Linked DNA regions of Duganella dendranthematis. The protein of the gene in region 2 interacts with the protein of the main gene of each other region in a pairwise test. Links are inferred from orthologs where the notes say so. Each region holds a gene or a part of one and is shown on either strand. Other genes may lie near its edges. The genes, in order: ftsH and hflC.

Region 1 (16,114 bases), 4.3 Mb from region 2 along the record:
GGTCAAGGCCGGCCTGATCGCGGCCCGCAAGCAAGGCGTGCTGATCGTGCGTTCCAGCCGCGTTGGCCAGGGTATCGTGGCACGCAACGGCGAAGCCAATGACGATGAGCTGGACTTCGTCGCGTCCGACACGCTGAACCCGCAGAAAGCCCGCATCCTGCTGATGCTGGCGCTGACCAAGACCAGCGACAGCAAGCAGATTCAACGCATGTTCTACACCTACTAAGCTTTACGGATAGCTGGGCCGCGTCATGCGGAACAACTGCTCCGGTGTGATTTCGAAGTAATCGGCCGGGCCGCCGCCACGCAGGATGGTGCGCGAGCCGGCCGTATCATAAACGCCGTCGCGCAGCAGTTCGCGCGCGATATGCACCCCCACTACCTCCCCAAGTATCAGCCAGCTATTGGTCTCCGCGCCGGACGCGCCTTGCAGGCGGATGATCTGGCTGCACTTGCACTCGAACGACACCGGACTTTCCGCCACGCGCGGCACGCTGACGATAGTGGATGCCTGCGGCGTCAGGCCGGCCAGCTGGAACTCGTCCACCTCCGGCGGCGCGGCGGCGCAGCTGGCGTTCATGGCCTCGGCCAGTGGCCGGGTTGCCAGGTTCCATACAAACTCCCCGGTTTCCTCGATATTGCGCAGCGTGTCCTTGCGGCCCAGGCTGGCAAAGCCGATCAGCGGCGGTGTGTAATTGAAGGCGTTGAAGAAGCTGTACGGCGCCAGGTTGAGATTTCCGCTGGCGGCGCGGGTGGAAATCCAGCCGATCGGGCGTGGGCCGACGATGGCGTTGAAGGGATCATGCGGCAGGCCGTGGCCTTGCGCCGGTTCATAGAAGTATTGGTCGCTCATACTGTATTGTCGCATACGTTTCTTTACAACAATTTATACAAATCGGGGCTTGCGCTCCTACAGTGCGCGCCGTAGGCTAAGTGTATTACTTAGTAAAAAGCGCGTATATGGATCTCGACGTACAATTTCGCCCCATGAAGGCGCCCCCGACTGACAAGGTCTTGCTGGCCTTCCGCAAAGACGCCGGCTTCAAGGGTGGAACACCGCCCCCAAAGGCAGCGGACCCGCGCGGCACCATCCAATGGGTGGCGGTCGAACTGAAGAACAAGCAGATCGGTATCGCCCGGCTGGAAATGGCGCCGCCGATGTTCTGCTTTGTGTCGGAACTCATGATCATGAGCCAGTATCGCGGCCGAGGTGTTGGTCACTGGCTGGTCAAGCGGATCGAGCAATACTGCCTGGGCACCGGTATCCAGCGACTGGTGCTGGAGGCTGCGGAAGGCACCGACGATTTCTACAAGTCCCAGGCTTTCGTGCCCGATCCCCTGCTGCCGCGCTTGTGGCGCAAGGAAATCAGTCCCCTGCAGCGCAAAATGTTCACGCCCATGTTTGGCTAAGGTTGTGTCGCCAGCGGTTGTTAACAAATTCTGTGGATAAGCCTGTTAACAAGCCACAGGTGGCACAAACAAGTGCTTGTTTTAAAAGAACAAATGTTTACTGCGTAATTTTTTCGCAGTAAAAGTTATCCACCGCGCGGTCAATCGAGCAATTCGTACAGCGCCATGCCTGCCAGCATGGCGGCGACGAAGATCAGCGCCTTCGGCAAACCCATGCCGAGACCGACCAAAGCCGGGCCGGGACAAAATCCGGCAATGCCCCAACCTATTCCAAACATCACCGCGCCGATAATCAGCCGCCTATCAATCTTAGTGGCGGAAGGTAATTTCATGTCCCCACCCAACAGCGTGGTTTTGCGCGACTTCGCCCATAGAAAAGCGAAGAAACCAACGCCGATTGCGCCGGCCATCACGAATATCAAGGATGGATTCCATAATCCCGCCACGTCCAGAAACGCCAATACCTTGGCAGGGTCCGCCATGCCGGAAATAATCAGGCCGATGCCGAATATCAGGCCAGCCAGGAAAGAAATAATAATCATAGATGGCGCACCAAAAACACAGTGACAAAGCCCATCGCCATAAACGTCAAGGTAGCGACAATTGATCGTGGCGATAATCTGGATATGCCACATACGCCATGGCCGCTGGTACAGCCTGAACCAATTCGTGTGCCAAAGCCGACAATCAAACCGGCAATGATCAGCGTAACGGGATTTGCTTCAATGTGAATATCTGGCAGTCGCCAGAATAAGCTGTAAATCACCGGCGCGCCAATCAGGCCGCCAGTAAACGCCAGGCGCCAACCGATATCGCCGCTACGTGGTTTGATCAGCCCGCCGAGTATGCCGCTAATGCCGGCGATACGGCCATTGAATAAAACAAATACAGCGGCAGCCAGGCCGATCAGCAACCCGCCGGCCAGCGCAGCGCCGGGGGTGAAGGCCATGGTATCGATGTTCATCAGGTACTCCTCTGGGGTAAGTCCACCGGAGTATGCCAGAAATGGGCTTCTTCACGCTAATTTTTAGCATGGAGACAAGGCAACAAGGCACGCGGCAGGTCGCCCTGCCACGCCGGTTTTAATCAACCATTTGCCAATCGAAGATGAGGACGAGTGTGCGATCTAATATGGGAATCAGATTGCGCGGATAAATGAGAAACCGAAGCGGTCGATGCATCCAATTTAAACTGGCCGACGATTTCGCTTAAATGAATGGCTTGTTCTTTTAATTCTTCTGCTGCGGCAGTGGCTTCTTCGACCAATGCCGTATTCTGCTGCGTCATACCGTCCATTTGTCCTAGCGCCTGGCTGACTTCTTGAATACCAATACTCTGTTCCTGGCTGGCATGACTAATCTCGGACATAATTTCAGTAACGCGACGGACACTATCGACCACTTCGTGCATGGTAATGCCAGCGTTTTGTACCAGCTCCGAACCGCTGCCGACTTTAACCACCGAATCATCGATTAATACCTTAATTTCCTTGGCCGCCTGTGCTGCGCGCTGCGCCAACACCCTGACTTCACTAGCCACCACGGCAAAACCACGGCCTTGCTCCCCGGCACGCGCCGCTTCCACCGCCGCATTCAATGCCAGAATATTCGTCTGGAAGGCAATACCATCAATCACAGAAATAATATCGACGATCTTTTTAGACGAATCATTAATCGACTCCATGGTATCGGTCACCTGGCGCATTACCGCACCGCCCTGCTCCGATACATCCGACGCCGATTGTGACAACTGATTGGCCTGCTGCGCATTGCTGGCGTTTTGCTTGACGGTTGAAGTCAACTCTTCCATGGCGGTCGCCACCCGTTCTAGCGATTGCGCCTGTTGCTCGCTGCGCTGCGACAGGTCCACATTGCCGGTGGCAATTTCGTTCGACGCATGGGTAATCGCCTCGGTGCCATGCCGTACTTCGCTGACGATGCCAGCCAGGCTGTCGCGCATGCCTTTGATGGCGAACAGCAAACTATCCTTGTCTTCCGGCGCCAGATGGACGCTCACGGCCAGATCGCCCTTGGCAATGCGAGTGGCGATCTCGGCGGCATATACCGGTTCGCCGCCCAGTTGCTTCAGCAACAGACGCTTGATCAAGCCGGCGATCACCACGCTCAGGACAAACGCAACGGCCGCCAGTCCCGTTACCAGACGCTGGGCGCCGGTGGCGTAGTCTTCCACCGTACCGGCGGCGGCGGCAGACTCTTTCTGGGCGGAGGTCACCAGCACCGCAATGTCCTGCACGATGCGGCGGCGCAGCGGGCTGCATTCATTCACCAGAAAACGGCCGTACTCCTCCATTTTTCCCGCCTCACGGTACTTGCGCGGACGTTTTAGCTCCTCCGCCATCGCCAGCAGCCCTTCCTTGACCTTGGCAAATTGCGGATCGCTGGCATAAGCCGGCGTCAGTTTCTCAACGGCAGCCAGATAAATGGCCTTTTGCTCATCAACGATGGCCAGTTCCTTCGTGGCTTCCGCATCATCGGTAAAAATGTAGGCGTTGCGTGCCGCCAGCCCGGTCTGATCCAGCGCCTCACGGGCTGCATAGAGCGGCTCTAGCCGATCTGCCGTGACGAGGTTGTCCTCGTGGAAGGCCTTGGCCAACGACGACACGCGCAACACCGAAAACACGGCCAGCACTAGCATCAGCGCCGTCAACATGCCAAAACCCAGCGATAGCTGTGTACCGATTTTTAATTTTTTGAACGAATCCATGTGACGCTCCTGAACGTGGCAAAGTCGGGGTAAATAACCAAACTCGCGGGTTCACGGCGATGGACAACGGCGATAGGCAGAAGCGGCGGCTAGGGCGAGGCCGCGCATCGGATAGATATGTATGCCGGGCACTATGCCTGAAAAGATTCCTTATATCAACAAAAATGAATCTATCGGCACGATAGCTGTCGCTAAAAAACGCATACGGTGGAGTGGCAGAATTAACCTCCTATAGAATGATGGAATGTCAAAAACCCCTAAATTTCCCGGTCCACTGACCGCGCGTGGCGCCGTGCTGGCGGTGCTGCTGTCAAATGCCGACCAGACCGGCACCGCGCCGCTGCAAGGACGCACCTCGCTCGCCGCGATCATCAAAACATTGAAACGCAAATACCACTGGCCGATCGAGTCCAGTAGCTTTCCCTCCAATGCCAGCGACGGCAGCGCCACGTGGGCGACCGTGTATCGCCTGCCGCCGGCAGCGGTGAGCAAGGCATTGAACAATGGCGGTAGTGAATGGCTGGAACGCAGGACGGCTGCCAGGGCGTGATGGCGCGGTATTTTTTATGGCCTGCCCAGCAGGAATCGAACCTGCGACCCTCAGCTTAGAAGGCTGATGCTCTATCCAACTGAGCTATGGGCAGAGAATGCTGCAGGAATCTGCGGCGGAAATGAAAAACGGGCTGTCTTTCGACAACCCGTTTCAAAGTTCTTGGTCGGAGTACAAGGATTCGAACCTTGGACCCCCTGGTCCCAAACCAGGTGCGCTACCGGGCTGCGCTACACTCCGAAGACCAGTATTCTAGTCGCTGTCCGCGAATCCGTCAATCAAAGCGGTCGATTTAATTTTCAACCTTGTCGGCGATGCGGCGCGCCATCGACTGGGCGGCGTCGGCATCGCGTGCCTCTACCATCACGCGGATCAGCGGTTCGGTGCCGGAGGCGCGAATCAGCACGCGGCCACTGTTGCCCAGCTCAGCTTCGACCTTTTCTTTTTCGGCCACCATGGCGGCGTTCCTGGTCCAGTCGAAGCCGGCAGGCACGCGGACGTTGATCAGCGTCTGCGGGAAGATCACCAGCTCGGCGCAGCATTCTTCCAGCGATTTGCCGGCGCGCTTCAGTGCCGACAGCACTTGCAGCGCGGAGATGATGCCGTCGCCGGTGGTGTGCTTGTCCAGCGCCAGCAGGTGGCCCGACCCTTCGCCGCCCAGTATCCAGCCCTTGTCCTGCATCACTTCCAGCACGTAGCGGTCGCCGACCTTGGCGCGGGCAAAGCCAATGCCCTTCTCTTTTAAGGCGACCTCGACGGCCATATTGGTCATCAGCGTGCCAACCGCGCCGGCGACCGGGCCGGTGGCCAGGCGATCCATGACCATCAGGTACAGCAGCTCGTCGCCGTTGTACAGGCGGCCATTGGCGTCGCACATGATCAGGCGGTCGGCGTCGCCGTCCAGCGCGATGCCGAGGTCGGCGCCGTGTGCCTGAACTGCGGCGGCCATCGCGGCCGGGGCGGTGGCGCCGTGGTCGAGGTTGATGTTAAAGCCGTCCGGCTTATTGCCGATGGCGATCACTTCCGCACCGAGTTCGTGGAACACGTGGGGGGCGATGTTGTAGGCGGCGCCGTGGGCGCAGTCGACCACGACTTTCAGGCCGCGCAGGTCCAGCTCGTTCGGGAAGGTGCTCTTGCAGAATTCGATGTAGCGGCCTTGCGCGTCGTCCAGGCGCTTGGCGCGGCCCAGTTTTTCCGACGGCACGCACAGCATTGGCTGGTCCAGCTCGGCTTCGATGTCGAGCTCCACCGCATCCGGCAGCTTGGCGCCCTGGGCCGAGAAGAATTTGATGCCGTTGTCCTGGAACGGGTTGTGCGAGGCCGAGATCACCACGCCGGCCGACAGGCGCAGCGCGCGCGTCAGGTAGGCGATCGCCGGAGTCGGCATCGGGCCGGCCAGCATGACGTCGACGCCGGCGGCCGAAAAGCCGGCTTCCAGCGCGGCTTCCAGCATGTAGCCGGAGATGCGCGTGTCTTTGCCGATCAGCACGGTTGGACGGCTGGCGCCGCTTCGCTTGCTGGCCAGGACCTTGCCGGCCGCATAGCCGAGGCGCATGACGAAGTCAGGGGTGATGGGTGCTTCGCCGACCAGGCCGCGAATGCCGTCGGTACCAAAATATTTACGTGACATATGTGTGCTCTTTTAAGTTGTTATTTTAGTGTGCTGCGTGCCAGACCTTGAGGGCGTCGACCGTTTCCGCGACGTCGTGCACGCGGACGATCAGCGCACCCTGCGCCACCGCCGCCAAGGCGCCGCCGACGCTGCCGGCCATGCGCTGCTCGACCGGCCTGCCGGTCACCGCGCCCACCATCGACTTGCGCGACAGCCCCGCCAGCAGCGGCAGGTTGAGCTCGTCAATCAGGCGCGCGGTGGCCTTCAGCAAGGCGTAATTATGCTCCACTGTCTTGCCAAAGCCAAAGCCGGGATCGATGCACAGTCGACGTGGATCAATACCGGCCGCCAGCAGCGCTTCGGCGCGTTCGTGCAGGAAGGCGATCACCTCGGCCACCACGTCGGTATAGGCCGGCGCCAGCTGCATGTGTTGCGGGTCGCTTTGCATGTGCATGATGCACAGCGCGCAGTCGCTGTCGCGTACGGCCTCCAGCGCGCCGGGGGCGCGGAAGCCGTTGATGTCGTTGATCATGTCCACGCCGGCGATGATGGCTTCGCGCATCACCTGTGGCTTGTAGGTGTCGACCGAGATCGCCGGGCCGAGGTCGCGCAGCGCGTACAGCACCGGCATCACGCGTTGCAGCTCGTCTTCCAGCGAGACCGGCGGCGAGCCGGGCCGGGTGGATTCGCCGCCGACGTCGATGATGTCGACACCGGCCTCGATCATCTGCTCGGCGTGCGACAGCGCAAATTCCAGCGACTGGTAGTTGCCACCGTCGGAGAATGAATCGGGCGTCACATTGAGGATACCCATCACGCGGGCGCGCACGCCCTGCCCCCGCCACGGGTAATTAAAACGGCCAAACTGTAAGGTAGATTGCATGTGACACTGGAATAAAAAAGGGCGAGGATCGCTCCTCACCCCTTGGTGGTTGATGCAGCCCGGCGTGCTTAGGCCGGTGCGGTCACGCTTGGCGATACACCGCTGCCGCCATCGCTAGGTGGCTGTTTGCGGATCGTCACGCCGGCTTTCGGCGGACGCGGCTCCAGGCCGGCCATAATGTCGTTGATCTGGTCTGCATCGATGGTTTCCCACTCCAGCAGCGCCTTGGTCATGACTTCGACTTTGTCGCGGTTGTCCGACAGCAGCTTGCGGGCCAGCGCATATTGCTGATCCAGGATGTGGCGAATTTCCGCATCCACTTTCTGCTGCGTGGCTTCCGAAATGGTCTTGTTGCTGCCCCCCATGAAGCCGTCGTTCTGGGTATCTTCATACACCATCACGCCCAGCGCATCCGACATACCGAACTTGGTGACCATCGAGCGGGCCAGCTTGGTGGCGCGCGAGAAGTCGTTCGAGGCGCCGGTCGACATCTGGCCGACAAAGATCTCTTCCGCGATACGACCGCCGAACAGGATCGAAATCTCTTCCAGCATCTTGTCCTTGTAGCCCGAAATATTATCGTGCTCAGGCAGCTGCCAGGTCAGGCCCAGGGCCCAGCCGCGCGGCATGATGGTCACTTTGTGGACCGGGTCAGCCTTCGGCAGCAGCTTGGCGACCACCGCGTGACCGGACTCGTGGTAGGCGGTGTTGCGACGCTCATCTTCGCGGATGACCATCGATTTACGCTCAGGCCCCATGTAGATCTTGTCCTTGGCATCTTCGAAGTCGGCCATATCGACCAGACGCTTCGAGCGACGCGCGGCAAACAGCGCAGCCTCGTTGACCAGGTTGGCCAGATCGGCGCCCGAGAAGCCAGGGGTGCCGCGGGCCAGAATGTCGGCCTTAACGTCGGTGCCGATCGGCACTTTGCGCATGTGCACGTTCAGGATCTGTTCGCGGCCGCGGATATCCGGCAGGCCAACGCTGACCTGACGGTCGAAACGGCCCGGACGCAGCAGCGCTTTATCCAGCACGTCGGCGCGGTTAGTGGCAGCAATCACGATCACGCCGGACTGCGCTTCGAAGCCGTCCATTTCCACCAGCAGCTGATTCAGCGTCTGTTCGCGTTCGTCGTTACCGCCGCCCATGCCGGCGCCACGGTGACGGCCGACAGCGTCGATCTCATCGATGAAAATGATGCACGGCGAATGCTTCTTGGCGTTCTCGAACATGTCACGTACGCGGGAGGCGCCGACACCGACGAACATTTCAACGAAGTCCGAACCGGAAATCGAGAAGAACGGTACTTTGGCCTCGCCGGCAATGGCACGCGCCAGCAGGGTTTTACCGGTACCTGGAGGACCCACCATCAGCACGCCGCGCGGGATGCGGCCGCCCAGTTTCTGGAACTTGCTCGGGTCCTTGAGGAACTCGACGATCTCGCCGACCTCTTCCTTGGCTTCATCGCAGCCTGCCACGTCGGACAGGGTGACGGTGTTATTGGTCTCATCCATCATGCGTGCCTTCGACTTGCCGAAGGAGAACGCGCCGCCCTTGCCGCCGCCCTGCATCTGGCGCATGAAGAAGATCCAGACGCCGATCAGCAGCAGCATCGGGAACCACGACACGAACACCTGCGACAGGAACGATGGCTCCTCAGGCGGTTTGATGTCGAAGTGGATGCCGTTGTCGCGCAGGTCGCCGATCAGGCCGCGATCGTACAGCGTGGCGGTGGTGCGGACTTTGGTGTCGTCGCTGCGGGTGGCGGTGATGGTGCCGCCTTCAATCACGACATCCTTGATGCGTTTGGCTTTCACGTCATCCAGCAAGTCGGAATAAGCGATTGGTTTCGCTCCGCCGGTTACGCCATGGCTATCAAACTGCTTGTACAGCATAAGCAGGAGCAGTACCACGACTACCCAGATGGCTGATTTGGAAAACATGTTATTCACGAAAACTCCTTGGATGCGAGACGCATCGATAAACCTGGCTGAACTCTGATTTTACTCGCAATAGGCAGGCGTTGCCAGAAACCTGCCGTGCGCCGGTCAAAAACCGGCTGAAAAGCACATTATTTCGCCAAAATCTTACCGCAATCAAGGCAAAAACGGCTTTCCCGGGGTTTGATGTGCGGGTTGTTCAGCAAATATCAAGGGTGCCAGCCATCAGATTCCAAAGGTTGCGCCGATGCCATGCCGTCGGTTGGGTTTTTCAGGCCACGGCCGAGCAGGAAAATCTCGGACGACTTGTCGCGGCTGGCTTTAGGTTTCTTTTGTACTACTGTTTTAAATTCGGCACGGAATTTCAGCACAATATCGTTGAATCCCATGTCCTTGAAACATTTGACCAGCAAAGCGCCGCCGGGTTTTAAATGGGCCTGTGAAAATTCAATCGCCAGGTCAATCAGATGCTCCATGCGGGCGGCGTCGGAATCGTGGATGCCGGACAGGTTAGGCGCCATATCCGATAACACCAAGTCAACTTTTTGCCCCTGCACCACGTTTTCCAGTTGCTGCAGTACGTCAGGCTCGCGGAAGTCGCCCTGGATAAAGTGGAAGTCGGCAATCGGCTCCATCGGCAGCATGTCGAGGCCGATCAGCGTGCCGTTGATGCCGCCGCCCTCCTTGCCCGCCAGCTTGCGCCGCACGTACTGACCCCAGCTCCCCGGTGTACAGCCCAGGTCGACAATGACCTGGCCGGGCTTGATCAGTTTCTCTTCTTCATCAATCTCTTTCAGTTTGAAAGCCGCACGGGCGCGATAGCCCTCTTTCTGGGCCAATTTCACGTAAGGGTCGTTAATATGGTCGTGAATCCAGTTTTTGTTTAATTTGTTCTTAGCCATTCGCGTAGAATACTGCCTTTAAGGAACCTACTAAAAGAATTTTATGATCAAACTTACTCCCGCCGAGCGCAGCGCGCTGCGCGCCGAAGCCCACGGCCTGAATCCAATCGTCATGATTGGCGCCGACGGACTGACTGCCAACGTCCTCAAGGAAATCGCGCTGGGTCTCGATTCCCACGGCCTGATCAAAGTGCGCGTGTTCGGCGACGACCGCGAAGCCCGTATCGCCATGTACGAAACCATCTGCGAACAGCTGAAGGCTGCGCCGGTGCAACATATTGGCAAGCTGCTGGTGCTGTACCGTCCGAAAGTGGAAACCGAGAAAGCCCGCAGCGGCAGCGCCGGCAAAGGCATGCGCGAAGTCACCATCGTCAAGCCTAGCCCGAGCGGCACCAAGCGACCATCGGTCACCAAAGTCGTGCTGAAGGGGAATGAGCGCGTTACGCAGGGCGGTAATATCAAACGCGCCAAGGCGCGTCAGAAGTCGACCAAAAAGACTGTCTTGGGCTAAGGTCATTCCCGCGCAAGCGGGAATCCATGCTGAGTATGGATTGCCGCCTGCGCGGCAATGACATAGCTTATTGTTTTACTACCAGCCACGCAGCCAGCAGGCTTTGAATCAGATAGATCACGCTGGAAATGCCGTGCAGGACGCCGAATTTATTCTTCGCCGCCTCCTCCATCACACCGCCCGGCCCCGCCGCCGCGCGCAGCGCCGCCATCATCGGCTGTAAGCCGAAGTGCGACACCAGCGTGCAAGCCAACATCACCAGCACGATAATCAGCAAGGTACGGCGCGATTTGGCCGCCATATTCGCTGCCGGTCCGGCAAAAATGCCGCCGGTGCTGGTCTGGGTCGCCCACAGCAGCACCAGCATCACCAGTGCGCACGCGATCGACAACCAGGCCTGGTTGGTGAACAGATTGCCGGCAATGGTGCCGGCCAGCACGCGATCACTCAGCGTGGCAAACAGGGTCGGTGCGGCCAGATAACCCACCGCCCATAAACTGCCGGCCCACAGGGTCGCGACCAGCAGGCGTGTACGGGCGAGTAACATCAGATGTAGCGCACTTCCAGAATTTCGTATTCGCGCGGACCCGATGGGGCCTGCACTTCCACCACGTCGCCGGCCGACTTGCCGATCAGCGCGCGGGCGATCGGCGAGGTCACCGACACTTTGCTCAGTTTCAGGTCGGCTTCATCGATGCCGACGATCTGGTAGGTCACCTTGGCGCCCGATTCCAGGTCTTCCAGGTCGACCGTCGAGGCGAACACCACGCGGCCTTCGGCGTCCAGCGTGGCTGGATCGATGATTTGCGCGGCGCTCAGCTTGCCTTCCAGTTCCGCGATGCGGCCTTCCACGAATGCCTGGCGCTCTTTGGCGGCATCGTACTCGGCGTTTTCCGACAGGTCGCCATGCGAGCGTGCTTCGGCAATCGCGTCGATCACGATACGGCGTTCTTTGGTCTTCAACTGGTGCAACTCTTCTTTCAAGAGTTCGGCGCCGAACTTGGTAAGTGGAACTGAAGTCATGTTGTCTATTTACTCTGTTTTTACAATGGAAAACCACAGAGGCCGCGCCAACCTTCAGCGCGAGCTCTGTGGTCCGGGTACTACCTAAACCTTATTAAACCTTAGTGTAAGGTTTTATGCAGCCCTTGTAAATCGTACACACGCAATTCGTCGAGATGGCGGATGCCTTCGACCGCCGCTTCAGCGCCGGCGATGGTGGTGTAGGTCGTCACGCGCGACGCCAGCGACGAAGTGCGGATGGCACGCGAGTCGACGATGGCGTTGCGTTTTTCTTCCACCGTGTTGATGACCAGGACCAGTTCATGGTTCTTGATCATGTCGACGATGTGCGGACGGCCTTCCACTACCTTGTTGACCGCGGTGACCGGAATGCCGGCCGCCGCAATCACCGCCGCCGTGCCCTTGGTGGCGGCCAGCGTGAAGCCCATGTCGACCAGGTCGCGCGCCACTTTCACGGCGCGCGGCTTGTCCGACGATTTCACCGACAGGAAGACCTTGCCCGATTTCGGCAGCTTGACGCCGGCGCCCAGCTGCGACTTGACGAAGGCTTCGCCGAAGGTTTTACCGACACCCATGACTTCACCGGTCGATTTCATCTCAGGGCCGAGGATGGTGTCCACGCCTGGGAATTTCACGAACGGGAACACGGCTTCCTTGACGCTGTAGTACGGCGGCACCACTTCGGTGGTCACGCCCTGGTCTGCCAGCTTCTGGCCGACCATGCAGCGCGCGGCGATCTTGGCCAGTTGCAGGCCGGTGGCCTTCGACACGAATGGCACGGTGCGCGAGGCGCGCGGGTTCACTTCCAGCACGTAGACCACGTCCTGGCCCTCTTGCTTCTGGATCGCGAACTGCACGTTCATCAAGCCGACCACGTTCAGGCCCTTGGCCATCAGCGCGGTCTGGCGCTTCAGTTCATCGATGGTCTCCTGCGCCAGCGAGTACGGCGGCAGCGAGCACGCCGAGTCGCCCGAGTGGACGCCAGCTTGTTCGATGTGTTCCATCACGCCGCCGATGAAGGTGGTGTCGCCGTCCGAGATGCAGTCGACGTCGCACTCGATGGCGTCGTTCAGGAAGCGGTCCAGCAGCACCGGCGAATCGTTCGACACCTTGACCGCTTCGCGCATGTAGCGCTCCAGGTCACGCTGCTCGTGAACGATTTCCATCGCGCGGCCACCCAGCACGTAGGAAGGACGCACCACCAGCGGGTAGCCGATTTCCTGCGCCAGCGCCAAGGCGTCGGCTTCGGTGCGCGCGGTGCGGTTAGGCGGCTGACGCAGACCCAGGTCTTGCAGCAGCTTCTGGAAACGCTCGCGGTCTTCGGCGGCGTCGATCATGTCCGGCGAGGTGCCGACGATCGGCACGCCGTTGGCTTCCAGGTCCAGCGCCAGTTTCAACGGGGTCTGGCCGCCGTACTGCACGATCACGCCGACCGGCTTTTCCAGCTCGACGATTTCCAGCACGTCTTCCAGCGTCAGCGATTCGAAGTACAGGCGATCCGAGGTATCGTAGTCGGTCGACACGGTCTCCGGATTGCAGTTGACCATGATGGTCTCGTAGCCGTCTTCGCGCATCGCCAGCGCCGCGTGTACGCAGCAGTAATCGAATTCGATACCCTGGCCGATACGGTTAGGACCACCGCCCAGCACCATGATCTTCTTCTTGTCGGTCGGATTGGACTCGCACTCTTCATCGTATGTCGAGTACATATACGCGGTGTTGGTGGCGAATTCCGCCGCGCAGGTGTCCACGCGCTTGTAGACCGGGCGGATGCCCAGGCCATGGCGGTACTTGCGCACTTCGGCCGGCGTGGTTTGCAGCAGGAAGGCCAGACGACGGTCCGAGAAGCCCTTCTGTTTCAGCTTGTACAGCGTGGTCTTGTCCAGCTGCTCCAGCTTCTGGGTATCCATCCACAGTTCCAGGTCGACGATCTCTTTAATCTGGATCAGGAACCATGGGTCGATCTTGGTCAGCTGGTGCACTTCTTCCATGGTGAAGCCTTGCGCGAAGGCGTCGCCCACGTACCAGATACGCTCAGGACCTGGCTCGCCCAGTTCCTCTTCGATCTTCTCGCGGTCCTTGGTTTTTTCGTTCAGGCCATCTACGCCCACTTCCAGACCGCGCAGCGCTTTCTGGAACGATTCCTGGAAGGTGCGGCCAATCGCCATCACTTCGCCGACGGATTTCATCTGCGTGGTCAGGTGGTGGTCGGCGGTCGGGAATTTTTCAAACGTGAAGCGCGGGATCTTGGTCACGACGTAGTCGATCGACGGTTCGAACGATGCCGGCGTAGCGCCGCCGGTGATCTCGTTGCGCAGCTCATCCAGCGTGAAGCCCACAGCCAGCTTGGCCGCCACCTTGGCGATCGGGAAGCCGGTGGCTTTCGACGCCAGCGCCGACGAACGCGATACGCGCGGATTCATTTCGATGACGATCATGCGGCCATCGGCCGGGTTGATCGAGAACTGCACGTTGGAGCCGCCGGTGTCGACGCCGATTTCACGCAGCACCGCCAGCGAGGCGTTACGCATGATCTGGTATTCCTTGTCGGTCAGCGTTTGCGCAGGAGCGACGGTGATCGAGTCGCCGGTGTGCACGCCCATCGGGTCCAGGTTTTCGATCGAGCAGATGATGATGCAGTTGTCCGCCTTGTCGCGCACCACTTCCATCTCGTACTCTTTCCAGCCCAGCAGCGATTCTTCAATCAGCAGCTCGTTGGTTGGCGAAGCTTCCAGGCCGCGTTTGCAGATCGCTTCGAATTCTTCTTCGTTGTAAGCGATGCCGCCGCCGCTGCCGCCCATGGTGAACGATGGACGGATGATGGTCGGGAAGCCGACTTCCTTCTGCACCGCCCACGCTTCGTCCAGCGAGTGCGCCACGCCGGAACGGGCCGAGCCCAGACCGATCTTGGTCATCGCGTCCTTGAACTTGGAGCGGTCTTCGGCCTTGTCGATGGCTTCCGGCGTCGCGCCGATCAGTTCCACCTTGTACTTGTCCAGGATGCCGTTGCGGTGCAGGTCCAGCGCGCAGTTCAGCGCGGTCTGGCCGCCCATGGTCGGCAGGATCGCGTCCGGCTTTTCCTTGGCGATGATCTTCTCGACGATTTGCCAGGTGATCGGCTCGATGTAGGTCACATCGGCCATTTCCGGGTCGGTCATGATGGTCGCAGGGTTGCTGTTGACCAGAATGACTTTGTAGCCTTCTTCGCGCAGGGCCTTGCAGGCCTGGGCGCCGGAATAATCGAACTCGCAGGCCTGGCCGATAATGATCGGGCCAGCGCCAATAATCAGGATGCTTTTAATGTCTGTACGTTTTGGCATTTATTTTTTCTCCGAAGCTTCCATCAGGCCGATGAAGCGGTCAAACAGGTAAGCGACGTCAGTCGGGCCAGGCGATGCTTCAGGGTGGCCCTGGAAGCAGAAGGCCGGGGTGTCGGTGCGGGCGAAGCCCTGCAGCGAGCCGTCGAACAGCGACACGTGGGTCACGCGGCAGTTGGCCGGCAGCGTGTTCGGATCGACCGCGAAACCGTGGTTCTGCGAGGTGATCATGACCTTCTTGCTGTCCAGGTCCTGCACCGGGTGGTTGGCGCCGTGGTGGCCGAACTTCATCTTCAGCGTTTTGGCGCCGGAGGCCAGGCCCATGATCTGATGGCCAAGGCAGATGCCGAACAGCGGCAGCTTCTTGTCCATGAAGACCTTGGCGGCGGAAATGGCGTAATCGCATGGCTCTGGATCGCCAGGGCCGTTCGACAGGAACACGCCGTCCGGGTTCAGCGCCAGCACTTCCTCGGCGGTGGTCTGGGCCGGCACCACGGTGACTTTGCAGCCGCGCGCGGTCAGCATGCGCAGGATGTTGCGCTTGACGCCGAAGTCGTAGGCCACCACGTGGAATTTCTGGTCGGCTTCGGCCAGCTTGCCGTAGCCTTCACCCAGCGTCCATTCGGTTTCGGTGTATTCGTAGGTCGACTTGACGGTCACCACCTTGGCCAGGTCCATGCCGGACAGGCCCGGGAAGGAACGCGCCAGGTCCAGCGCTTGCGACGCCGACGGCTCGTTGCCCTGGGTGCCGACCAGAATGGCGCCGGATTGAGCGCCCTTCTCGCGCAGGATGCGGGTCAGCTTGCGCGTATCGATACCGGCGATGGCGACGATGTTCTCGGCCTTCAGGTAATCGCCCAGCGACTGGGTGGAGCGGAAATTGGAAGCGATCAGCGGCAGGTCACGGATGATTAGACCGGCTGCGTGCACTTTGGAGGCTTCGACGTCTTCGGCGTTGATGCCGTAGTTGCCGATGTGGGGATACGTCAGCGTGACGATCTGGCGGCTGTAGGAAGGATCGGTGAGGATCTCCTGATAGCCGGTCATGGAAGTATTGAAGACCACTTCACCGGTCGTATGACCGGCGGCGCCGATCGAAAAACCTTTGAAAATGGTTCCGTCAGCGAGGGCCAGTATGGCTGGAACGGCGGGGCCAGAAAAAAATGGCGGCAAGGGCAACTCCTGATAAAGTTACCGTAGCTGCGCCACGTCAGACGACCGTCGAGTATCCCCGGCCGTCGC
Region 2 (5,797 bases):
GCCAACCGATCGCGGTATCAAGATCGCGCTGGTGGGCCGTCCCAACGTCGGCAAGTCGACGCTGATCAATACCCTGGTGGGTGAAGAACGCGTCATCGCTTTCGACATGCCGGGCACCACCCGCGACTCGATCGAGATTCCGTTTGAGCGCGACGGCAAGCAGTACACGCTGATCGACACCGCCGGTATCCGCCGCCGCGGCAAGGTATTCGAAGCCATCGAGAAATTCTCGGTGGTGAAGACGCTGCAATCGATCTCGGAAGCCAACGTGGTCGTGCTGATGCTCGACGCGCAGCAGGACATCTCCGAGCAGGATGCGCATATTGCCGGCTTCGTGCTGGAGACCGGCCGCGCGCTGGTCATCGCCGTCAACAAGTGGGACGGCCTGCGCACCGACGAACGCGACGAGATCAAGATCGACATCGACCGCAAGCTGGACTTCCTCGGCTTCGCCAAGATGCACTTCATCTCGGCGCTGAAGGCGCAGGGCATCGGTCCACTGATGAAGTCGCTGGACCAGGCCTATGCCGCCGCGTTTGCCGACCTCTCGACGCCTAAGCTGACCCGCGCGCTGATCGAAGCGGTGGAGAAGCAGGAGCCGAAGCGCAAGGGTTCGATCCGTCCGAAGATGCGTTATGCGCACCAGGGCGGCATGAATCCGCCGGTGATCGTCATCCACGGCAATGCACTCGACGCCATCAGCGATCCGTACAAGCGTTATCTGGAGAAGCATTTCCGCGAGACGTTCAATCTGGTCGGTACGCCGTTGCGGATCGAACTGCGCACGGGTAAGAACCCGTTCGCAAAAACTTCCGGAAAATAAGGTTTTTTTTGCAGGAACAGCCTGCAAAAAAAACAAAAACAAGGTACAGTGGCTTAGAAGCACCACTTTTCACGTGGCGAGCGGTGTTTCAGCGAAAATAGTTTGACTTTTAAAGACTTTTCGCTGGGCCACGACCTTGAATTCAAGCGTTTCGCCTCCACTTCCAACACAACAACATAAAATGGAGCTGTTATGAGCAATAAAGGGCAACTGTTACAAGACCCATTCCTGAACGCCTTGCGCAAGGAACACGTTCCTGTTTCGATCTACCTGGTCAACGGCATCAAGCTGCAAGGCCACATCGAATCGTTCGACCAGTACGTCGTACTGCTGCGTAACACTGTGACCCAGATGGTGTACAAGCACGCCATCTCCACCGTGGTGCCGGCGCGCGCCGTCAACCTCAATATTGAAAACGAAGCGGAATAAGCATTTGCAGCATCGCTTCTCTCCACATAGCGTGACCGTCGTATGCGCGCAGCTTTAGTCGGTATCGATTTCGGCCAGGGCGACTTTGCCGCCAGCGTCGAGGAACTCAACCTGCTGGCGCGTTCAGCCGGGGCGGAACCGGTGACGGTGATCACGGCAAAGCGCTCCGCTCCGGACGCGGCTTATTTCGTCGGCAGCGGCAAGGCGGACGAAATCGGCCAGGCCGTGCTGGCCGACCGCATCGAAATCGTCATCTTCAACCACGCGCTGTCGCCGGCGCAGCAACGCAATCTGGAAAAGCGCCTGAACATTCGGGTGCTGGACCGGACCAGTTTGATCCTTGATATTTTCGCGCAGCGCGCGAAGAGCCATGAGGGCAAGCTGCAAGTTGAGCTGGCGCAGCTACAGCACCTTGCGACCCGATTAATCCGCGGCTGGACTCACCTTGAGCGCCAGAAGGGCGGTATCGGCTTGCGCGGCCCCGGTGAAACGCAGCTGGAAACCGATCGCCGATTGATCGGCGAGCGGGTCAAGGCCCTGCGCGCGCGTCTGGCCAAGCTGCGCAAGCAGCACGAGACCCAGCGCCGTTCTCGCAACCGTACCCAGACGTTCTCGATTTCGCTGGTCGGTTACACCAATGCCGGCAAATCCACCCTGTTCAACGCGGTGACCAAGGCCGGCGTGTATGCGGCCGACCAATTGTTCGCCACGCTGGACACGACCTCGCGTCGCGTCTACATGGGCGAGGAAGTCGGCAACGTGGTGCTGTCCGATACGGTGGGTTTCGTGCGCGAGTTGCCGCACCAGCTGGTGGCGGCATTCCGCGCCACGCTGGAAGAGACCATTCATGCCGATCTGCTGCTGCACGTGGTGGACGCCGCGTCGCCGGTACGCATGGAGCAGATCGAGCAGGTCAACCTGGTGCTCAAGGAAATCGGCGCCGATCATATTCCGCAGATTCTGGTGTGGAACAAGATCGACGCGGCCGACCTCGAACCCTCGGTTGAGCGAGATGAATATGATAAGATTTCTCGCGTCTTCCTCAGTGCCCGCACTGGCGAAGGCCTGGACTTGCTGCGCGGCGCCATCACCGAATGGGCCAAGGCCGCGCCGAACGCGCGCCTGCAGCAGCCGTACGACACCGAAGACACACAAGAAGAATTAGAAGAAGTAGAGAGCAGTCCCACCCTCACTGACGTTGGATCACACTAATGCGTGTCTCCTCACTTATGAAACGACTCGGCTTGAAGCTGTCGCTGAACGACCCTCGCTGGGGGAAGGACAACAAGCCGCAGGCCAATGAAGGCAAGAAGCCCGGTGAAGGTCCGCCGGATATGGAGCAGCTGTGGCGCGACTTCAATCAGAAGCTGAACAACCTGTTCGGCCAGAAGCGTCCGCCCAACAATAACAACGACAACAACGGCAGCGGTGACGGCGGCGGCAATCGCCCCGATCTCGCCGGCGGCATCCGCGCCACGGCTGGCGCCATTGGCGCGGTGGTAGCGCTGATCTGGCTTGCCAGCGGTTCGTTCATCGTGCAGGAAGGCCAGACCGGCGTGGTCTACACCTTCGGCAAAGTCAGCCACACCACCGGCTCCGGTTTCAACTGGCGCTGGCCGTATCCGTTCCAGAGCGACGAGACGGTCAAGGTGTCGCAGATGCGCATGGTGGAAATTGGCTACCGTGGCAATATCAAGAACAAACAGGCGCGCGAATCGCTGATGCTGACCGATGACGAAAACATCATCGACATCCAGTTCGCCGTGCAGTTCAAGCTGAAAGATCCGGTCGCGTGGTTGATGAATAACCGCGACGAGGAAGACACCGTGCGCCAGGTCGCCGAGACGTCGATCCGCGAAATCGTCGGCAAGAACAAGATGGACTTCGTGCTGTACGAAGGCCGCGACAAAGTGGCGTTTGAAACCCAGCAGCTGATGCAGCAGATCCTCGACCGTTACGCCTCCGGCGTGCTGGTGTCCAGCGTGACGCTGCAAGCGGTGCAGCCGCCGGAGCAGGTGCAGATCGCCTTCGACGATGCGGTGAAAGCAGGGCAGGACCGCGAGCGTCAAAAGAATGAAGGCCAGGCTTACGCCAACCAGGTGATTCCTACCGCGCGCGGCGCCGCTTCGCGCCTGCTGCAGGAAGCCGAGGGCTATCGTTCGATGGTGGTGGAAAACGCCACCGGTAATGCCTCGCGCTTCAAGCAGGTGCTGGTCGAGTACCAGAAAGCGCCAGGCGTGACGCGTGACCGCATGTACCTGGACACCATGCAGCAGATCTTCTCCAGCGCCTCCAAGGTGATGGTCGATGCGAAAAGCGGCAGCAATCTGCTGTATCTGCCGCTGGACAAGCTGATCGCCCAAGCCGCGGCCACCGATGCGCAAGCCACCGCGGCGCGCGCCGCTGCGGCGGCACAGGCGGCCGGCGGCTCGCCAGCCACCAGCGCCACGCTGCCATCCGACCTGATACCGTCGGTGGAAGTCAACCGCCTGCGCGACCCGCGCACGCGCGAGTCCTTACGTGACCGGGAGAGCCGTTAATGAATCGCATAGCTAGTACCGTTGTCCTGGCGTTCATCGCGCTGATGCTGCTGTCGTCGACCGTGTTCGTGGTCGACCAGCGCAAGTATGCGATCGTGTTCGCACTGGGCCAGATCAAGGAAGTGATCCGCGAACCGGGCCTGCACTTCAAACTGCCGCCGCCGTTCCAGAATGTGGTGTTCCTGGATAACCGCATCATGACGATCGAATCGCCGGATGCCGAGCGTTTCATCACCGCCGAGAAAATGAACATCCTGGTGGACAGCTTCGTCAAATGGCGCATCGGCCGCGGCGAAGCCCAGCCCAAGCTGTACTACGTGACCTTTGGCGGCGAAGAAAGCCGCGCGCGTGATCGTATGTCGCAGATCATCAAGGCGGCGCTGAATGAAGAAATTACCAAGCGCACCGTGGCGGAAGTGATTTCCGGCCAGCGCGGCAAAGTGATGGAAGGCATTCGCGCCAAGGTAGTGCAGGAAGCCGCCCAGATCGGCGTCGAGATCATCGACGTGCGCCTGAAGCGCGTGGAATATGTTGAGCAGATCAACACCTCGGTGTACGAACGCATGAAGGCCGAGCGCATGCGCGTGGCCAACGAGCTGCGCTCGACCGGCGCGGCGGAATCGGAAAAGATCCGCGCGGATGCCGATCGTCAGCGTTCGGTGATCCTGGCGGAAGCGTACCGGGAAGCGGAAGAAACCAAGGGTGAGGGCGATGCCAAGGCATCCGCCATCTATGCTGATGCATTCGGCAAAAACCCTGAGTTCTACAAGTTCTATCGCAGCCTGGAAGCTTACCGCACCACCTTCAAGAACCATGGCGACGTGATGGTGATGGATTCCAGCTCGGACTTCTTCAAATACTTCAAGGGCGCTGGCGCCGGCGGCGCAGCCCCGGCTCCGGCCAAGAAGTAACCCGAGGCTACGGCAAAGGGTCGGACCCCGTACAGGGTCCGACCCTTCAGTCGCCGGCCGGCGGACAGCCCCGCATCAGCGTGGGTTCGCATCTTTTTCCCCTCATTCAACGCATTTTCGCGTAAAATATCAGGTTCGGCCGTCCAGTTTGGTGGCCTCGGCCTGCGTGCCGCATTGTTCATTTCTTAAATAAATAGTCCCATGCCGAATTGGCTGCTGCCTGAGAATATCGCCGACGTTTTGCCGTCGGAAGCTCGCAAGATTGAAGAGTTGCGTCGCCTGATGCTGGATAATTTCCGTCTGTACGGCTACGAGCTGGTCATGCCGCCCTTGCTGGAATACCTGGAATCGCTGCTGACCGGCGCCGGTGAAGACACCGACCTGCGCACCTTCAAGCTGGTCGACCAGCTGTCGGGCCGCATGCTGGGCCTGCGCCCGGACATGACCACGCAAGTGGCGCGCATCGACGCCCACCTGCTGAATCGCACGTCGGTCACGCGCCTGTGCTATGCCGGCAGCGTGCTGCATACCCGTCCCTCGGGCCTGCACGCCACCCGCGAGCCGTTGCAGATCGGCTGCGAGATGTACGGCCATGCCGGCCTGGAAGCCGACGCCGAAATCCAGGAACTGGCGCTGGCCTCGCTGGCCCTGGCCGGGTTCACCGAAGTGCGGCTGGACCTGATGCACGTCGGCGTGCTGCGCGCGTTGCTGGATAATTGCCCGGCCGCCCAGCGCGACCAGGCGAAACTGTATGCCGCGCTGCGCGCCAAAGACGTGCCGGACCTGCAGGCGCTGACCAAGGATTACGCGCCGCTGGTGCGCGACGCCTTGCTGGCACTGCCGTCGCTATACGGCGACGTCGATGTGCTGGCCAAAGCGCGCGAAGTGCTGCCTGATCTGCCGGGCATCGCCAAGGCGCTGGCCGAACTGGCCGCACTGGCGGCGTCGGCGCTGGGCCGGGCCCAGGTCGCCATCGACCTGGCCGACCTGCGCGGTTACCAATACGAAAGCGGCGCGATGTTCGCGCTGTATGTACCAGGCTTGCCGAACGCGGTGGCGCGCGGCGGCCGATACGATCACGTAGGCGAGGCCTT

Evidence for each region.
Region 1: the proteins of hflC (region 2) and ftsH interact in binary tests that used the Escherichia coli proteins (3 or more experiments, as listed by UniProt). The link is inferred for Duganella dendranthematis from one-to-one orthologs.

The regions. Positions count from the first base shown.
Region 1 is NZ_CP051684.1:4,789,609-4,805,722, reverse strand. What follows is about bases 6,690-9,555. They hold ftsH (ATP-dependent zinc metalloprotease FtsH), read right to left. Parts: upstream 9,132-9,555; coding sequence 7,248-9,131; downstream 6,690-7,247. Other genes in these bases: HH213_RS22075 (RlmE family RNA methyltransferase), read right to left, coding at 9,329-9,555; folP (dihydropteroate synthase), read right to left, coding at 6,690-7,179. Outside these bases: HH213_RS22135 (type II asparaginase), read left to right, coding at 1-226; HH213_RS22130 (flavin reductase family protein), read right to left, coding at 230-853; HH213_RS22125 (GNAT family N-acetyltransferase), read left to right, coding at 961-1,410; HH213_RS22120 (DUF6691 family protein), read right to left, coding at 1,551-1,952; HH213_RS22115 (YeeE/YedE family protein), read right to left, coding at 1,949-2,374; HH213_RS22110 (methyl-accepting chemotaxis protein), read right to left, coding at 2,497-4,134; HH213_RS22105 (hypothetical protein), read left to right, coding at 4,379-4,684; glmM (phosphoglucosamine mutase), read right to left, coding at 4,977-6,314; more of folP, read right to left, coding at 6,340-6,689; more of HH213_RS22075, read right to left, coding at 9,556-10,021; HH213_RS22070 (YhbY family RNA-binding protein), read left to right, coding at 10,065-10,532; HH213_RS22065 (DUF4149 domain-containing protein), read right to left, coding at 10,600-11,079; transcription elongation factor GreA, read right to left, coding at 11,079-11,555; carB (carbamoyl-phosphate synthase large subunit), read right to left, coding at 11,657-14,875; carA (glutamine-hydrolyzing carbamoyl-phosphate synthase small subunit), read right to left, coding at 14,876-16,045. UniProt on the Escherichia coli protein: Acts as a processive, ATP-dependent zinc metallopeptidase for both cytoplasmic and membrane proteins. Plays a role in the quality control of integral membrane proteins.
Region 2 is NZ_CP051684.1:483,917-489,713, reverse strand. What follows is about bases 2,748-5,747. They hold hflC (protease modulator HflC), read left to right. Parts: upstream 2,748-3,791; coding sequence 3,792-4,703; downstream 4,704-5,747. Other genes in these bases: HH213_RS02335 (ATP phosphoribosyltransferase regulatory subunit), read left to right, coding at 4,905-5,747; hflK (FtsH protease activity modulator HflK), read left to right, coding at 2,748-3,792. Also shown: ribosome biogenesis GTPase Der, read left to right, coding at 1-823; RNA chaperone Hfq, read left to right, coding at 1,016-1,252; GTPase HflX, read left to right, coding at 1,295-2,464; more of hflK, read left to right, coding at 2,482-2,747; more of HH213_RS02335, read left to right, coding at 5,748-5,797.